3 regions of the Streptomyces sp. NPDC085937 genome follow, and region 1 is predicted to be linked to each of the others. Evidence: riboswitches for the same ligand, from Rfam matches in the RefSeq annotation. Region 1 holds a riboswitch; each other region holds the start of a gene.
What was found. Region 1 has a riboswitch for cyclic di-AMP ahead of ACIF8S_RS32415 (peptidoglycan DD-metalloendopeptidase family protein). Riboswitches for the same ligand answer to the same signal wherever they lie in the genome.
Positions count from the first base shown of each region.

Region 2: it holds a riboswitch for cyclic di-AMP, as region 1 does, so the genes downstream of both, ACIF8S_RS25150 (transglycosylase SLT domain-containing protein) here and ACIF8S_RS32415 (peptidoglycan DD-metalloendopeptidase family protein) in region 1, are expected to answer to the same signal.
Region 3: it holds a riboswitch for cyclic di-AMP, as region 1 does, so the genes downstream of both, ACIF8S_RS03450 (NlpC/P60 family protein) here and ACIF8S_RS32415 (peptidoglycan DD-metalloendopeptidase family protein) in region 1, are expected to answer to the same signal.

Region 1 is NZ_JBITSH010000025.1:3,798-8,065, reverse strand. Features, by position in the region: gene ACIF8S_RS32420 (SGNH/GDSL hydrolase family protein) at 1-470, opposite strand, end outside; gene ACIF8S_RS32415 (peptidoglycan DD-metalloendopeptidase family protein) at 675-1,613, opposite strand; cyclic di-AMP (ydaO/yuaA leader) riboswitch at 1,618-1,778, opposite strand; gene ACIF8S_RS32410 (tyrosine-protein phosphatase) at 2,327-3,124, shown strand; gene ACIF8S_RS32405 (DUF6126 family protein) at 3,146-3,259, opposite strand; gene ACIF8S_RS32400 (helix-turn-helix domain-containing protein) at 3,271-3,894, opposite strand; gene ACIF8S_RS32395 (aspartate aminotransferase family protein) at 4,064-4,268, opposite strand, start outside.
Region 2 is NZ_JBITSH010000013.1:11,478-15,745, reverse strand. Features, by position in the region: gene fahA (fumarylacetoacetase) at 1-263, opposite strand, end outside; gene ACIF8S_RS25155 (HAD family hydrolase) at 579-1,451, shown strand; gene ACIF8S_RS25150 (transglycosylase SLT domain-containing protein) at 1,415-1,891, opposite strand; cyclic di-AMP (ydaO/yuaA leader) riboswitch at 1,897-2,066, opposite strand; gene ACIF8S_RS25145 (polyprenyl synthetase family protein) at 2,592-3,602, shown strand; gene ACIF8S_RS25140 (outer membrane lipoprotein carrier protein LolA) at 3,860-4,268, shown strand, end outside.
Region 3 is NZ_JBITSH010000001.1:787,001-791,268, reverse strand. Features, by position in the region: gene pcrA (DNA helicase PcrA) at 1-1,306, opposite strand, end outside; cyclic di-AMP (ydaO/yuaA leader) riboswitch at 1,591-1,737, shown strand; gene ACIF8S_RS03450 (NlpC/P60 family protein) at 1,745-2,929, shown strand; gene ACIF8S_RS03445 (hypothetical protein) at 3,078-3,431, opposite strand; gene ACIF8S_RS03440 (NlpC/P60 family protein) at 3,795-4,268, shown strand, end outside.

The DNA of each region.
Region 1 (4,268 bases):
GACCACAGGTCGAGCACCGGGCAGCCGTAGCGGTCGGCGACGGCCCGCACGTGCCCGTTGTACGTGGCGATCTTGCCGCGCAGATGCTTGAGCAGGGGGACGCCACGGGTGTCGAACCCGGTGGTCACCAGGACCGTGCCGGCCGTCGCGGCGAGCCGGGCGACGGCCCGCTCGAAGCGCTCGGCCACCTCGTCCGGGTCGGTGCCCGGGCGCAGGATGTCGTTGCCGCCCGCACAGAACGAGACCAGGTCGGGGGCGAGTTCCACCGCCCGGGGAAGCTGGTCGGCCACGATCTGGTCCAGCAGCTTGCCGCGCACGGCGAGGTTGGCGTACCGGAAGTCGCCCTCGGGCCTGCGGTCGGCGAGCAGGACGGCCAGCCGGTCGGCCCAGCCGACGAACGACCCGCCGGGGCCGGGGTCGCCGACGCCCTCGGTGAAGCTGTCCCCCACCGCCACGTACGACCCGATCACTCTTGCCTTGTCACTCTTCGAATCGTCTGCCACAGCCGGACATGATTCACCTTCCGATGTGACCTACGCGACCGTAAGGGAGGGTTGACGTGCGGTGAGATAAGCCACTCTCAAATGTTGACCAAGCCCGGAATACGCCGAAGGCCGGCCCCGTGGATCGGGGTCGGCCTTCGGCGCGCGTGTCAGGAAGGGTGCCGCCAGGGGTCAGAGAGCGACGCCCTTGGAGCGCAGGTAGGAGAGCGGGTCCACGTCCGAGCCGTAGTTCGGGCTGGTGCGGATCTCGAAGTGCAGGTGCGGGCCGGTCACGTTGCCGGTCGCACCGGAGAGGCCGACCTGCTGGCCGGCGCTCACCGTCTGGCCCGCCGAGACGGACAGGGAGGACAGGTGGGCGTACTGGGCGTAGTGGCCGTCGTTCAGCTGGATGACGACCTGGTTGCCGTACGCGCCGCCCCAGCCGGCGGAGACGACGGTGCCGGCGCCGACGGCCTTCAGGGGGGTACCGGTCGGGACGACGAAGTCGACACCGGTGTGGTAGCCGCTGGACCACATGCCGCCGGCCACCTTGTAGGCGGTGCCGACGCCGCCGCCGGACACCGGGGAGGTGAAGCCGGAGGTGGTCTGGGTGGAGGCCCCGGAGGAGGACTCCTCGGACGACTTCTGCGCCGGCTTCGCGGCGGGCTTCTCCGCCTTGGGCGCGGCCGGCTTCTCGGCCTTGGGCGCGGCGGGCTTCGACTCCTGCGGCGAAGTCGACTGCCGGGGGGCGCTCTTGGCGGCCTCACCCTGGAGGGACAGCTTCAGACCCGGGTGGATGAGCGACGGGTCCTCGCCCACGGCCTCGCGGTTGTCCGCGTAGAGCTTCTTCCAGCCGCCGTCGACGTGCTCCGCCTCGGCGATCTTGGCGAGGTAGTCGCCGGCCTTCACGGTGTACGTACGGGCCTCGTCGCCCTTGTCGCCCGTGGCCTGGTGGCTGGAGACGGAAAGGGACTGAACGGCCTTCTGGGGGGCCGACTGCGGGGTCGCGGCGTGCGCGCCGGTGGCGCCGAGCAGCGGCAGGGCGAGTGCGGCGCCACCGGTTCCGGCGACGGCGATGGAGCGGGTGAAACGCTGAGCCTTGGTACGGCGGTGCTTACCCTTCGCGGGCATGTCGAATTCCTCTCCGGCGCCTACGAGGTGAGCTGTCGGGTGCGGACTGGAGATGTCCGGCCGCGTCGCTGCGCGGCTGTACCCCAAGCCTGTTGTCCGGGGTCCGGAACAGGCGGTTGTACCTGTGGGTCCCCCGCTCCTGCCGTGCGTCGGGTCAGTGTGTGCGGGCTCCGGGCGGCGGCAGGATTAGGCGTCCGTCCGGATCGGTTGGGAACGTAAGCGACCTCGACGCGGCGAAACAAGCGCGTGTTCCCGCGAACCGGCTTTTTCCGTGATCGAAAGGGGGAAATGACGTCACCCTGCGTGGACCGCGCAAGTGGATCGGGATCGAATTCCCCTGCCGTGAACGGGAATTACGTGAGCATGGCGACAGCGCACGGTCACCGATATGACGATGCTCACGCACCTCATCCTCAATTCCCGTTCTATCAGGGCGCTTTATGACCAAGTGATCTAAACGGACATAACGCATCAATCAGCACAAGCGCGACGGGTCACCCGGAGTATTCGCGACATCTGAATCTTCCTGTCGGCCGCCCCTCGAGACCTTCACGCAATCCAACAGAAACAATCAAGATCGGACAGTGCGGGTACGCCTCGCTCGCCCCGCATCTGCCCTGTGGACAACTCATTGCCCCTGGCAGGCATGTCGTATCGTCGAGTGGTGCCCGTCGACGAGCCGCGGCGACGGCACCGAGTGGGAGGAGCCGTCCGTGACGCAGGAGATCCCGTCGACCGAGCCCCAGCTGACCGGGGTGCGCAACTTCCGCGACGTCGGTGGACTGCCGACCGTGGACGGCCGGCGCGTGCGGCACGGCGTGCTGTTCCGCAGCGGCCACCTCGCCCACGCCACCGCGGAGGACGCCGCCTTCCTCGCCTCGCTCGGCCTGCACACGGTGTTCGACTTCCGCAACGCGGCCGACCAGAAGCTGGAAGGGCCTGACGTCGAGCTGCCCGGCGTGCGGAACGTGAACCTGCCGCTCAGCGACCCGGCCGACGGTGCGGAGTTCTGGAAGATGGTGCGCGACGGGGACATCGACCAGCTGCGCGCGATCCTCTCCGACGGCCAGGGCGCCGACCGGATGATCAACTCCTACCGCACGACCATCAAGGCACGCACCGGCGAGCACTCCCAGGTGCTGGGCGCTCTCGCCGAGGACAGCGTGCCCGCGCTGATGCACTGCGCGGCCGGCAAGGACCGCGCGGGACTCTCGATCGCGGTGACGCTCCTCGCCGTGGGCGTGGAGCGGGACGCGATCGTCGAGGACTACCTGAAGTCCAACGCCAAGCACCGCCGGTACAAGGTGCGCCGCAGCGGCAGCTCCCCCGACACCTACTCCCCCGAGGTCATGGAGCTGCTCAGCCCGCTCTTCGACGCGCGCGAGGAGTACCTGGCGGCGGCCTTCGAGACGATCGAGGAGACCTGGGGCGGGGTGGACGCGTACCTGGAGCAGGGGCTCGGCATCACGCCCGCCCACCGGGAGCGGCTGCGCGAGCGCCTGCTCGACTGACGTCCGTGTGCCCCGGCGTGCTCACTTCTTCGGCGCCATCTCGAAGAGGAAGTAGATGAAGGCCGCGAAGAGGTGCCCGACCACGACGTAGACGAACAGCCTCACCCACAGGGCCCTCGGGAGCTTCTCTTCCATGTCTTTCCCGGTCACGGTGTCTCTCCATGGGTCGGGCCCAGGCACAGGGCGGCCGTGGGACTCTGCAGCAGGGTGTGGACGAACAGCAGCTCGACCCCGTCGGGGTCCTGGGCGGCGATGCGGTGCGGGGTCAGCGAGTCGAAGTGCGCGCTGTCTCCCGGACCGAGCCGGTGCAGGGTGTCGCCGAGGTGCAGCCGCAGCCGCCCCTTGAGGACGTACAGCCACTCCTCACCGGGGTGGACGCGCACGATGTCGCCCTGGGAGCCGTGCGGCACCTGGACCCGCAGGGCCTGCATGCCGCGCCCGGCCGCACCGGCCTGCCAGTACGTCCAGCCGCCGGCCGCCGTGGGTTCCATGTCCGCGGCGCGCACCACGGCGTCCCGGTCGGCGGCCGACTCCCCGAGCAGCTCGGAGACGGTCGTGCCGTAGATCCGGGCCAGGGAGAGCAGCATGGGCAACGAGGGCTGGCGCTGCCCCGTCTCCAGCCGGGAGAGGTGGGCGGGCGACAGGCCCGCCTGCCGGGCGGCGGCCTCCAGCGTCAGGGAGGACCGTCGGCGCAGGGCGCGCAGCTGCGGAGCGACCGCGGGGAGCGCCTCGGCAGGCTCGTCCCGCGGCTCGGTCTCGGAGGAGCTCATGCCTCCATTGAGCACCCGACCTTGCCCCAGAGGCAATTTCCTTGCCTCTGGGGCAAAGCGATGCCGGCCTCGGCGACCGGTGAGCGATGCCGGCCTCGGCGACCGGTGAGGGTTCCGCCCGCTCGCCGCGGCCCGCGAGGTGCGACCGCGCGGGCCGCGGTTGGCGACGTCAGCGGTTGGCGACCGCCTGCTTCACCAAAGTCTTGCCGAAGTCCCAGATGAGCCCGCCCTCGTGGGCGTCGTCCATCACCGCGGTGAAGGCGTCCACGAACCGGTTCACGTCGTCCTCGTCGATGATCAGCGGAGGGATCAGCTTGATCACCTCCAGATGGTCGCCGGAGACCTGAGTGAGGATACGGTGCCGCTGCAGCAGC
Region 2 (4,268 bases), on a different contig from region 1:
GGGACCGTCACCCACGCGGTGAGCGCGCGCCGCACGTCCGACCAGGCCGTACGGCCCGCCGCCAACAGCGGGTTGAGGGTGGGGCGGGCGAGCAGGGAGGCGTAGGGGGAGCCCAGGGCGTGTGCCGCCGCGCCGGCGTCGAGGACGTGGTCGCCCAGCCGGACGCCCACGGTGCGGTCCGCCGAACCGGGGGGCGAGAACACGCCGTACGGCAGGTTGTGCGGGCCGAAGGGATCGCCCTCGGGGACATCGAAGGGGGGCATCGGGTGCTGCCTCGCTTTCGTGTGCGCGGGTGGGCCACGTGTCCGTGGCCGTGCCACACGTTACGGGGTCGCGTCCGGGTGAGTCCCTGTTAATTCGGCGACGTCCGTGGCCTGCCGGGCGGGCGTCCCGGATCCGCCCGGCCCGCACCGACGCGAGGGACACCGGAACGTCAGGCGGCGCACCGTGTTCCGACCCATCGGGGAAACGGTTCTCAACCGGTCCCGATCGGGCGCCGAAAGAAGGGAAACGGCACCCGAAGCGAGGGCATACGGGCGCGGTGAATCGGACGGTCCTCTTGTCCGTATTCTCTGATCATGGCCGCACCCACCGATTGTTCTCTCATCGCCACCGACCTGGACGGGACGCTGCTGCGCGGTGACGACACCCTTTCCGACCGCGCCCTCGCCGCCCTCGCGCGGGCGGAGCGCGCCGGCGTCCGGCACCTCGTGGTGACGGGCCGCCCGGCCCCCAGAGTGCGGTCGCTGCTCGGCGACCTCGGCTGCACCGGACTCGCGGTGTGCGGACAGGGGGCGCAGGTCTACGACGCCGGGACGGACCGGATGCTGTGGTCGGTCCGGCTGGACCGGGAGCTGGCGGAGACCGCGCTCGGCAAGATCGAGGCCGAGGTGGGTGAGGTGTACGCCGCGGTCGACCAGGACGGGGTCGACGGGCTGACGCTGATCGAACCGGGCTACCGGATGCCGCATCCGACGCTCCCGTCGGTTCCGGTGGAGCGGCGCGACGACCTGTGGGCGCGGCCGATCAGCAAGGTGCTGCTGCGCCATCCGCGGCTCTCGGACGACGCGTTGGCGGCGGCGGCCCGGTCCGTGGTGGGCTCGCTGGCCACGGTGACCATGTCGGGGCCGGGGACGGTGGAGCTCCAGCCGTGCGGGGTCACCAAGGCGACCGGTCTGGCGCTGGCCGCCGAGCACCTGGGGCTGCGTCCCGAGGACACGGTCGCCTTCGGCGACATGCCGAACGACGTCCCCATGTTCCGGTGGGCGGGCCACGGCGTCGCCATGGCCAACGCGCACCCCGAGCTCAAGGCGGTGGCCGACGAGGTCACCCTGTCGAACGAGGACGACGGCGTGGCCGTCGTCCTCGAGCGACTGTTCGGGCGGACGGCCGGGGTCGGCCGTCAGCGGTCGGCTCAGTACGCGCCGAAGACGTTGTCGATCGAGCCGTAGCGGTCGGCGGCGTAGTTGCAGGCCGCGGCGATGTTGGCGACCGGGTCGAACGGGTCGAAGGCCGTGCCGGGCACGTGGTACGCCTGGAAGGTCGGGTCGATGACCTGCAGCAGGCCCTTCGACGGGGTGCCCATGGCGGCGTTGGAGTCCCACAGGTTGATGGCGGCCGGGTTGCCGGACGACTCCCGCATGATGTTGCGGTGGATGGAGTCGTAGGAGCCCGGGATGCCGTTCTGCGCCATGACGTCCATCGCCTCGCGGATCCAGCCGTCGAGGTTCTCCGGGTACGCGGTCGTGGAGGCGGCGGTCGTGGCCTGGGTCGTGGTCGCGGCGGAGGCGCCGGTGGCGCCGAACAGCGGCAGCGCGACCACGGCGACCCCGGTGCCGGCGACGGCGAGGGAGCGGACGAGGCGGCGGCGGGACGAAGCGATGACGGGCATGTCTGGGTTCCTCTCCTACGCCTGCGAGGTGAGCTGTCGGGTTCGGGCGAGGAGAGTGCCCGGCCGTGCCCCTGCGGGCATGGCTTCACCCCGAGCCGTCCCGGCGCGATGTCCGGTACGGCGGCTTACCTGGGTCCCCCGCTCCTGCCGTGCGTGAGTTCGTCGTCGGGTGTGATGCGGGTGGCGGCAGGACTAGGCGTCCACCCGGCAGGCCCGGAACGTATGCGAGAGCACATGTCGGGAACAAGTGCGACGCTCACGCAAGACACCGTTTGATCTTGAGGTGGGTGGTTTTGCGCGCTTGATCCTTTGCGATCGCCAAGCGTCAACTCCGTTGCGTGGGGCGGGATGACGACGCCGTGGGCGCGTGGCCGGCCGACGTGCTCACGCGTGACTCACCTCACGGGACGGGGGACGTGAGCGCATTTGTGGCGTACAGGAATTCGCACAGCAATGACGGCAAATCGGACGTCAGGGCGGGCAGGATGGTTCACCGGTCACTGTGTCCGGGAAACAGAGGAATGTCCGTTGCTATCAGCCGATCAAAAACACTCCGCTTCTGATCCCCTATCGCCCTGCTTGTGACCCCGGGCCCTGGCGGTGATCGAAAGGTGACCGGATACGCTGACTCGAGTGGTGGCAGCGACCTATCGACAAACCGTGTAACCGCCAGCAGACACCAGCAGACAGGAGACCCCTCGTGACCGTCGTCGGGCCGTTCGGGCTGAGCGTGCGGGACCAGGCTCTGGAAGCCGATGTCCAGGCCGGATTGACGGCTGTCGAGGAAGGGCTGCTCGAGGCCACCAAGAGTGAGGTGCCGTTCATCACGGAGGCCGCCCAGCATCTGGTGCGGGCCGGAGGCAAGCGGTTCCGTCCGCTGCTCGTGATGCTCGCCGCCCGCTTCGGCGACCCCTACGCCCCCGGTGTGGTGCCGTCGGCCGTGGTGGTGGAGCTGACCCACCTGGCCACGCTGTACCACGACGACGTGATGGACGAGGCCGAGGTGCGGCGCGGGGTCGCGAGCGCCAACGCCCGCTGGGGCAACTCGGTCGCCGTACTCACCGGCGACTTCCTCTTCGCCCGCGCCTCGCACATCCTGGCCGACCTCGGCCCGGAGGCCGTGCGGGTGCAGGCCGAGGCGTTCGAGCGGCTGGTCACCGGACAGATCCTGGAGACCGCGGGCCCCCAGGACGGACGCGACCCGGTCGACCACTACCTGGACGTGCTCGGCGGCAAGACCGGCTCCCTGGTGGCGGTCTCCTGCCGGTTCGGCGCGATGATGTCCGGCGCCGACGAGACGGTGGTGGACGTCCTCACCCAGTACGGCGAGCGGCTCGGCGTCGCCTTCCAGCTCGCCGACGACGTCCTGGACATCGCCTCGGACTCCCACGAGTCGGGCAAGACCCCCGGCACGGACCTGCGCGAGGGCATCGCCACCCTGCCCGTGCTGCGGCTGCGCGAGCGGACGGCCCGGCTGGGGCTGGCCGAGGACGTCGCCCTGTGCGAGCTGCTCGACTCCGACCTCACCGACGACGCCCGGCACGCCGAGGCGCTGCGGCTGCTGCGCGCCCACCCCGCCCTGGAGCAGGCCCGCCGGGACACCGTGCGCTACGCCGAGGAGGCGCGCGCCGCGCTCGCCCCGCTGCCCGACGGTCCCGCCAAGGCAGCGCTGGTCGAGCTGTGCGACGCGGTCGTGCACCGGGCCGGCTGACCGGCGCCCGTACGGCCCCGTACGCCTTCCGCACCCGGGTGACCCCTACGGGGCGGGTGAGGCACCGTCGTCCCGTGTCATACCGCAGCAGTACGCGCAGTTGAGCCCGCGGTCTGACGATTCCGCCGTCGGGGTTTGGTCAGATGGAACACGACGGACAACACCACTTCTCACCGGTTCGGGTGAGAATGGCGGCTCGGGCCGAGACTGGTGTGAGGACACGAGACGGAAGCCGCCGCCGACGACGGAGGGCACACATGGCACCGTACGCATCCGACGACAAGACGACCGCGGGAGAGGCCGAGGAGCCGCGCACGCTGCGGCGCAGGGCCGCCCGGTACGTCGTCCCTGTCACCGTGATGGGCGTGGCGGCCGCGACGATCGGACTCGTCCCGGCGCTCGCCGACTCCGGTGACCCGGATCTGCCGGAGATCACCGCCGCCCAGCTCATCGAGAAGATCGCGCAGTCGGACGTGGAGCACCTGTCCGGCACCGTGAAGATCACCACCGACCTCGGACTGCCGGACCTCGGCGGGCTGGAGAGCGGTCTGCTGTCCGGCGCGGTCGGCTCCGGGGAGGAGGGCGGCTCCTCCGCCGACCCGTCCGGCCGGCTCACCGAGCTGGCCTCCGGCATGCACACCCTGCGGGTCGCGGCCGACGGCCCGG
Region 3 (4,268 bases), on a different contig from region 1:
TGCGGTAGAAGACGGCGACGTCGCCGGCCTTGGCCTCGCCCGCGTCCGTGAGGCGGTCTATCTCGTCGGCGACGAACTGGGCCTCGTCGTGCTCGGTGTCCGCCACGTACCCGGTGATGAGCGCGCCCGAGCCGGCGTTGGTCCACAGGTTCTTGGGACGGCGGGACTCGTTGCGCTCGATGACCGCGTTCGCGGCGGAGAGGATGGTCTGCGTGGAGCGGTAGTTCTGCTCCAGCAGGATCGTCGTCGCGTCCGGGTAGTCCTCCTCGAACTGGAGGATGTTGCGGATCGTCGCGCCGCGGAAGGCGTAGATCGACTGGTCGGCGTCGCCCACCACGCACAGCTCGGCGGGCGGCACCTCGGCCTCCGGCGGCACGTCGACGGGGTGCTCGGAGGCGCCTCCGACGAGCTCGCGCACCAGGGCGTACTGGGCGTGGTTGGTGTCCTGGTACTCGTCGACCAGGACGTGCCGGAAACGGCGGCGGTAGTGCTCGGCGACGTCCGGGAAGGCGCGGAGCAGGTTGACCGTCGTCATGATCAGGTCGTCGAAGTCCAGCGCGTTCGCCTCGCGCAGCCGGGACTGGTAGAGCGCGTACGCCTGGGCGAGGGTCTTCTCGAATCCGTCGGTCGCCTGCGCGGCGAAGTCCTCCTCGTCGATCAGCTCGTTCTTCAGGTTGCTGATCTTGGCGCTGAAGGACTTCGGCGGGAAACGCTTGGGGTCGAGGTCCAGGTCGCGGCAGACCAGGGCCATCAGACGCTTGGAGTCGGCGGCGTCGTAAATCGAGAAGGACGACGTGAAGCCGAGCTTCTTGGACTCCCGGCGCAGGATGCGCACGCACGCGCTGTGGAAGGTCATGACCCACATGGCGTTGGCGCGCGGGCCGACGAGCTGCTCGACGCGCTCCTTCATCTCGCCCGCGGCCTTGTTGGTGAAGGTGATCGCGAGGATCTGGCCCGGGTGGACGCCCCGCTCGGCGAGCAGGTGCGCGATGCGGTGGGTGAGCACACGGGTCTTGCCGGACCCGGCTCCGGCCACGATGAGCAGGGGGGAGCCGGAGTGCACGACGGCGGCGCGCTGGTTGTCGTTCAGCCCCTCCAGCAGCGCGGCGGCGTCGATCACCGGGCGGGGGGCGCCGTCGCGGTAGTACGCGTCCCGCTCCGGGGGCGCGTCGAACTTCCCGCCGAACAGGTCGTCCGGAAGGGGCTCCGGGGCGTGCTCGTCCTCGGGTGGCGGCGGGGGCTCGTCCGCGGGGCCCCGCTGGGCCTGGAGGTCCGCCAGGAAGCTGTCGTCAAAGAGGCTGCTCATCGCTCTCCGAGTCTAGGGCGCCGCACCGACAACCCGGGGCCGCCCCGGAAACATCACACGGCTTCCCCTGCGCGGTCCTGCGGCTTCCTCTGCGTGGTCCCGCGGCGGGCACCCTCCACGCCCGCCGTCTCACCGAGAGTGACCCCACGAACAAGGTCACGAAAATGTATCGGGCATATCACCCATCAACCTTCACAGGGGCCACACCAGTTGGCTACGGTGCGGTTCGGGCCGCTCGTCCCCCGCCGGCGAACCTCGCCGGGCCGCGCGGCCCCCGCCGAGTCCGTCACTGTCCGCCGTGGCAGCCGGAGCCGGGGACCCACCGAGACTTGGGGTGAATCGGACCACTCCCTCAGGGAGCGGGCCGTAGGGCAACCCTTCCACCGCCCGAACCCGACAGCTAACCCGGTAGGCGGAGTACGGAAGGAGTCGCCTCCCTTGGCGTCGCACCGCAAGTCGCGCACCCCGGGCACGCGCGTGGCAGGCATACGCACCCCGGCCCTGGCCACGGCCGCGCTCACCTCCGTGGCCCTGCTCTCCCAGACCGCCCAGGCCGCTCCCACGGACGACGACCGGCCGAGCCTGGAGGAGGTCGAGAAGAAGGTCGGCGACCTCTACCGCCAGGCCGAGTCGGCCACCGAGAAGTACAACGCGGCCAAGGAGAAGACCACCAAGCAGCGCAAGCGCGTCGACACCCTGCTCGACGACGTGGCCAAGCGCACCCAGTCGCTGAACGAGGCGCGCGAGGAGCTGGGCTCCTACGCCGCCGCGCAGTACCGCACCGGCGCCGGCCTCCCCGACACGGCGACGTTCCTGCTCGCGCAGACCCCGCAGGACCTCTTCGACCAGCGACGGGTGCTGGACCGGATGACCGGCCGGCAGAAGGACGCGGTCGACGACTACGTCACCCAGCAGTCCGAGACGATGATGAAGCGCAAGGAGGCCACCGAGAGCCTCCGGACGCTCACCGAGACGCAGGGCGACCTGAAGACGGCCAAGGCCACCGTCCAGAAGAAGCTCGCCGACGCGCGCGAGCTGATGGCACAGCTGACCGCCGAGGAGAAGGCGCGGCTCGCCGCGATCGAGAAGCGGAAGCAGGAGGAGGCCGCCCGCAAGGCGGCGGAGTTGGCCCGCCAGCAGGCGGAGCAGGAGCAGGCCCGCGAGGAGGCCGCGCAGCAGGGCGCCGGCACCTCGGACGGCTCCGGGTCCGCAAGTTCCGGGTCCACCGGCTCGACCGACACCCCGCCGGCCGACTCCTCGTACGGCACCAAGGCCGAGAAGGCCCTCGCGTTCGCCCGCGCGCAGATCGGCAAGCCGTACGTCTGGGGCGCGACCGGGCCGGGCTCCTACGACTGCTCGGGGCTCACCCAGGCCGCCTGGAAGGCCGCCGGCGTCTCCCTGCCGCGCACCACCTACGACCAGGTGAACGCCGGCACCGCCGTCCCGGTGTCCCAGGCACAGCCCGGCGACCTGGTCTTCTTCTACGACGACGTCACCCACGTGGGCATCTACATCGGCAACGGCATGATGATCCACGCCCCGAAGCCCGGCGCCTACGTACGCGAGGAGTCCATCTACTACGACGGCGACTCCGCGATCCACAGCATCGTCCGCCCGGCCTGACGGGCCGCAATCATGAGCGTGTGATCCCGGGCCGCCGCGCGTCGGCTGCCCTTGGACGCGCTGACAAGCGTGGATACGAAACCGCCGACCGGGCCGGTGAGGGCGCGGTCGGCGGGGGAGGTGGGTCCGGCTTGCCGGGGCCCGGGGCTCAGGTCCAGAGGACCGCGATGAAGATGTTCGCCACGGTCAGCAGGCCGACCAGGCCGAAGACGCCCTTGTCCACCTTCTCCTCGTCCCGCTTCACGTAGACCAGGCCGAGGATCACGATCAGCACGGCCAGCTTCACGCCGATCTTGACGTTGTCGACGGAGTAATCCTGGGCCTGGTTGAGGCCCACCAGCACCACACCGGTGACCAGCATCGTCAGCGCGCCGTGCAGCATCGCCGGGACGAAACGGGCGGTGCCCGCGCCCATCGCCTTCATCTGGGTGAGGAAACCGCCGAGCAGCGACGCGATGCCGATGATGTGCAGACCGACGAAGAGGTGGATGAGTACGTCCATGAGGCCGGAGCCTAGCCAGGGGCGTCTCATAGCATTCCGCCGCCCTCGCCCTTCCCGCCTTCACCACATCGGTCATCACCCAGAGTGAGAACGAAGCACCGGGAACAAGATCGCTGTCACTTACGGTCACCCAGCGCTCCGGGGATGTCAGTTCCGCACAACCCGTATCCGATCCCGCGCGCCCCGGCCTAGCGTCCTGCACCAGGTGACCGGCTCTGCATCGCCGCTCGGACCAGGAGCGGCGGCCGGACACCACCGCCGAAGAAAGGTCCGGCGGCGGACGGCTCCCCTGTCACCCCGCCGCCGGACCGCCGGACGAGAGCCCGGCCGCGGCGGGCGGTCATGGGAAGGACGGCAGCGAGGGTGGCAGCGCACCGCAGGGTCCGACAGCGTCCGGTGGGCGGCACCACGGCCCGTGCGGCCGTCACCGTCGTCCTCGCCGGAGCGGCCACCGCGGCCGGCTTCGGCGGAGCGGGACACGCCGCGCCTCGGCCGGCGCCGGCGGGGGCCGACGTGGACCGGCTCCACCGTGAGGCGGAGGTCGCCACCGAGAAGTACAACGGCGCGAAGGAGAAGGCGGACTCGGCCCGGCAGCGGCTGCGCGACCTTCAGGACGAGACGGCCCGGGCGCAGGCCCGCCTCAACGCCGCACGGGAGTCCCTCGGGACGGTCGCGGCGGCCCAGTACCGCGCCGGCGGCCTGGACCCCGCCCTGCAACTGGTCCTGTCCGACGACCCGGACGCCTACCTCGACGGCGCGGCCCTCGCCGAGCGCGCGGGCAGCCGCCGGCACGCCGAACTGCGCCGGGTGCGCGCCCAGCTGCGGGAGGTCGAGAAG